DNA from 2 places in the Proteus terrae subsp. cibarius genome. Region 1 is predicted to be linked to the other one. Evidence: predicted binding sites of a transcription regulator. Region 1 holds the regulator's gene; the other holds the start of a gene.
The links. The regulator Fur, encoded in region 1, represses iron uptake genes when iron is present. The targets are predictions, from matches to a motif close to ATAATAATGAGAACNACTATCAA.
Positions count from the first base shown of each region.

Region 2: exbB (tonB-system energizer ExbB) is a predicted target of Fur. The motif match lies at 640-662, and genes of this name have one in related genera.

Region 1 covers NZ_CP047349.1:1,066,086-1,068,296, forward strand. The annotation lists gene GTH25_RS04895 (DUF817 domain-containing protein) at 1-819, shown strand, start outside; gene fur (ferric iron uptake transcriptional regulator) at 899-1,345, opposite strand; gene fldA (flavodoxin FldA) at 1,535-2,062, opposite strand.
Region 2 covers NZ_CP047349.1:637,122-639,332, forward strand. The annotation lists gene metC (cystathionine beta-lyase) at 1-481, opposite strand, end outside; gene exbB (tonB-system energizer ExbB) at 812-1,822, shown strand; gene exbD (TonB system transport protein ExbD) at 1,829-2,211, shown strand, end outside.

The sequences.
Region 1 (2,211 bases):
TTTTTATTAGAACCACCATTGAAGCCCTTTAAAGGTATAAAACGATTTATTGTTGAATTTCTTTTTTTTGGTGTCAAAGAGGCGCGTTCTTGTTTATTTGCCGGTTTTTTCTTTTTTATTTTATTTGCTACACCAAGTAAAGGTGTCTTTGGTATACCCCGTTATGATGTGCTTCTTATTCTTGCTATCGCTTTTCAATTATGGATGGTGTGGGGAAAGTTAGAGACATGGGATGAATTAAAAGCGATCTGTTTTTTCCATATTGTTGGTTTTGTGATGGAATTATTTAAAACATCAGCAGCGATTGGTTCATGGAAATACCCTGATTTTGCTTACACGAAATTGTGGGAAGTTCCTTTATTTACTGGATTTATGTATTCCGCGGTAGGAAGCTATTTAATTCAAGCATGGCGTTTTTTAAAAGTGCGAATTGAACATTATCCGCCTTATTGGCTGGCAACATTAGTTGCTCTTGCAATTTATATCAATTTCTTTTCTCACCATTTTATTGGTGATTATCGTTGGTACTTAACCGCCTTTATTTTAGGTCTTTATGCTCGTAGTGTGGTTTATTTTACACCTTATGATACAGAGCGAAAAATGCCCTTATTACTTGCTTTTGTTCTGATAGGTTTCTTTATTTGGCTTGCTGAGAATTTCGGAACATTTTTTGGTGTTTGGCAATATCCTAACCAAATTGGTGCTTGGTCTGCTGTACATGCAGGCAAATGGGGCTCTTGGTCACTATTAGTTATTGTTACATTTACTATTGTGGTTCATTTAAAACATATTAAACACAGTATCAGTGTGACTAAGTAGAGTTATCCTCGGATTTTAGGCAATAAAAAAGGAACTGTAGACAGTTCCTTTTTTTTACTGAGAGATTATCCAGAATGAATTATTTCTCATCATGTGCGTGGCTATCTTCTTTACAATTGCCTTCAGCGCAGTGGCCATATAAATAAAGGCTATGATTGGAAAGCTTGATACCATGACGTTCAGCGATGTTTCTTTGGCGTAATTCAATAGCATCGTCTGTAAACTCGATAACTTTGCCACAATCAAGACAAATTAAATGGTCATGATGGTGTTGCTGAGTTAATTCAAATACTGATTTACCACCTTCAAAATTATGTCGGGTAACAATACCAGCATCATCAAATTGGTTTAAGACGCGATACACTGTTGCCAGACCAATCTCTTCACCGATATCGATGAGTTTTTTGTAGAGATCTTCAGCACTGACATGATGGCACTCAGGATCCTGGAGCACTTCCAAGATCTTTAAGCGAGGAAGTGTAACTTTTAACCCAGCATTTTTTAACGCTTTATTATTGTCGGTCATGCGGATTTAATCCTGTTGCTAATGGTGAATTTAATTTTTGTGCTCACAAATAGGTTTTATTCGTTAATACTCGGGTGAATAAATAACCTCATTGATTATAGGCATGATATTTAAAAATAAACACCCCACCTATCACACTATCTTAGCACACCATTGAATAATTATCATTCTCAATATTGAGTATTTCTTTTATCCCAGAATTTCGTCTAGGCTCATTTCTTCTTTGATTTGAGCAACCCAAGCATCAACACGCTCTTCGGTTAATTCTGGTTGACGATCTTCATCAATCGCAAGACCGATAAAGTGATTATCATCTGCGAGCCCTTTAGAGGCTTCGAAATGATAACCTTCTGTTGGCCAATGACCTACGATAACAGCACCACGAGGCTCAATAATATCGCGGATAGTACCCATTGCATCACAGAAATATTCTGCGTAATCTTCTTGGTCACCACAACCAAAGAGTGCAACAAGCTTACCATTGAAATCAATATCTTCTAGTGTTGGGAAAAAATCATCCCAATCACATTGTGCTTCACCATAATACCAAGTAGGAATACCTAGTAACAGAATATCGAACGCTTCGATGTCTTCTTGACTGGATTTTGCAATATCATGAACTTCAGCATTATCAGCGCCCAGTCTTTCTTGAAGCATTTTGGCAATATTTTCAGTGTTGCCAGTATCACTGCCGAAGAATATTCCTATGATTGCCATAAAGTGAGATAACCTCTTTTATTCTAAATTCGTTATATTTCAAATTGTAGCGTTATTGACTACGTATATTTTCACAAGTCACATACTGCTTGTATGTTTCTAATGACTCATTCACTTGCCACCTAGCTACACTTCAAAATATTTAGAGT
Region 2 (2,211 bases), 430 kb from region 1:
TCGTGATTGATCCTGGAGATTCAAGAAAAACAATTTTTGTTTCAGGACGTAGCAATTGGCTGATCTCTTTGCCGATTAAAGGATCAAAGTAGGTCGTTGTGACTGAGAATTTACGTAAGATCTGATCACAAAAATTTTGTGTTGGATCGTAGGCAGAACCTGTAACAAGAATATGAGAGCCTTGCTCAACAAATGCGAGTATAGATTGCGTAATCGCCGCTGCACCTGAAGGAAATAGTGCGCAGCCAGCACCTTGCTCTAATTCAGTTAATGCTTCTTGTAAGGCAAAATGGGTAGTTGTGCCTCGGCGACCATAAAAAAGCGTACCTTTAGCCCGTTTTTTTGTTGCTTCACGTTTTTGTGCAACGGAATCAAAAATAACAGATGATGTTCGTTGTATAATTGGGTTTACTGCGCCTTGAGAATATTTTTTAGCTCGACCAGAAAGGAGGAGTGAGGTTTCTTGTTTTTTTAGCGTCATCCTTAATACCTTCTTTTAATTGATGGTGTGTTTACCCCCAAGTTAATTCATTTTTTGGATAAGTACAAAAGGCTTACAGGGTAGTTGATAAAATTTCACGTTACGTGAAATAACGATAATTTGTCTTAAAAATCGACAAATGAAAAAAAAATAGCCAAATAGTAATGATAATTACTATCAAAATGCTTCATGTTTGATATCATTTGAGCGTTTTCTCTTTCCTGATGGCAAACAGGATGATTGTAAGCGAACGATTTTGGGTAAGTAGTGGCGCAACGATGCCATTACTGAATAAATAAATAGATAAAAAAGAGAGTAAAAGGCCAACTGATGCGTAATTTGACAGCTTCTATTCTATTGGCAATCGGTCTGACAGGCTCTGCTTTTGCGGATACGACTCCTGCCACACCAACTGAACAGCCAACTACTGCTGCCGTTTCTTCAACAGCTTCTACACAGGGAACAGCCACACCAGCAACTGCTACTTCTACTACAGTCTCAACAGCGGGTAATGAAGTGAAAGCTGTAGGCACTGAAACTGCTAAGCCAGAAGGTGAAAATACACCTGTAACAACGGCTGATAATTCAGAAAATGTCCCTTTAGCGACAGAAAATGCATCATCAGAGGTACAACCTGAAATGGTTGCTGGTGGTGGATTTGCTGAAGATTTATCTGTAATGGGTATGTACCGTAATGCAGACTTAGTCGTTAAGAGTGTCATGATTGGCTTACTGTTAGCCTCTATTGTCACTTGGGCACTATTTTTCGCGAAAGGAAGCTACTTGATTTCACTGCGTCGTCGCTTAAGAAATGAGACTGCTCAGTTAGTTGAAGCTAAATCACTTAATGATGCGTTAGCGATTAGCAAGAAATTTGGTCATAAAAGTGCAACCGCTGATTTTTTTAATGATGCAGAATTAGAGCGTACTTACTCTCAAGAAAGTAAAGTGGCTTCAGGTATTAAAGAGCGTGTTGAAATGCGGATGGAACGTCGCGTTGCAGCCATTATCCGTGAATTAGGTCGCGGTAATGGTTACTTAGCCACAATTGGTGCAATTTCTCCTTTTATCGGTCTTTTCGGTACAGTTTGGGGGATCATGAATAGCTTTATCGGTATTGCTCATTCTCAAACGACAAACCTTGCCGTTGTTGCTCCAGGTATTGCCGAAGCGCTATTAGCAACTGCAATTGGTCTGATTGCGGCAATTCCAGCGGTTATTATCTATAACATTTTTGCTCGTATGATAGCGGGTTATCGTGGTGAAATTGGTGATATCGCAACAGGTGTGGTGACATTAGTCAGCCGTGATTTAGATATCGAAAACAGCAAAGCAAGGTAATGAATTATGGCAATGCGTCTTGGTGATGATTCAGGTGATGATAATGAATTGCATGATATCAATGTGACGCCTTTTATTGATGTCATGTTGGTTCTGCTCATTATCTTTATGGTGGCGGCACCTTTAGCTACTGTTGATATAAAAGTAAATTTACCCGCTTCAAGTGCAAAACCACAACCTCGCCCTGAAAAGCCTGTTTATTTAACAATTAAGTCAGATAAACAAATTTTCATTGGTGAAGAGATGGTCACTCATGAAACGATGGCGAATGTGTTAGATACCATGACACAAGCAAACAAAGAGACAACAATCTTTTTCCAAGCGGATAAAACGGTTGATTACGAAACATTAATGTCGGCCATGGATTCGCTAAGAAAAGCGGGTTATCT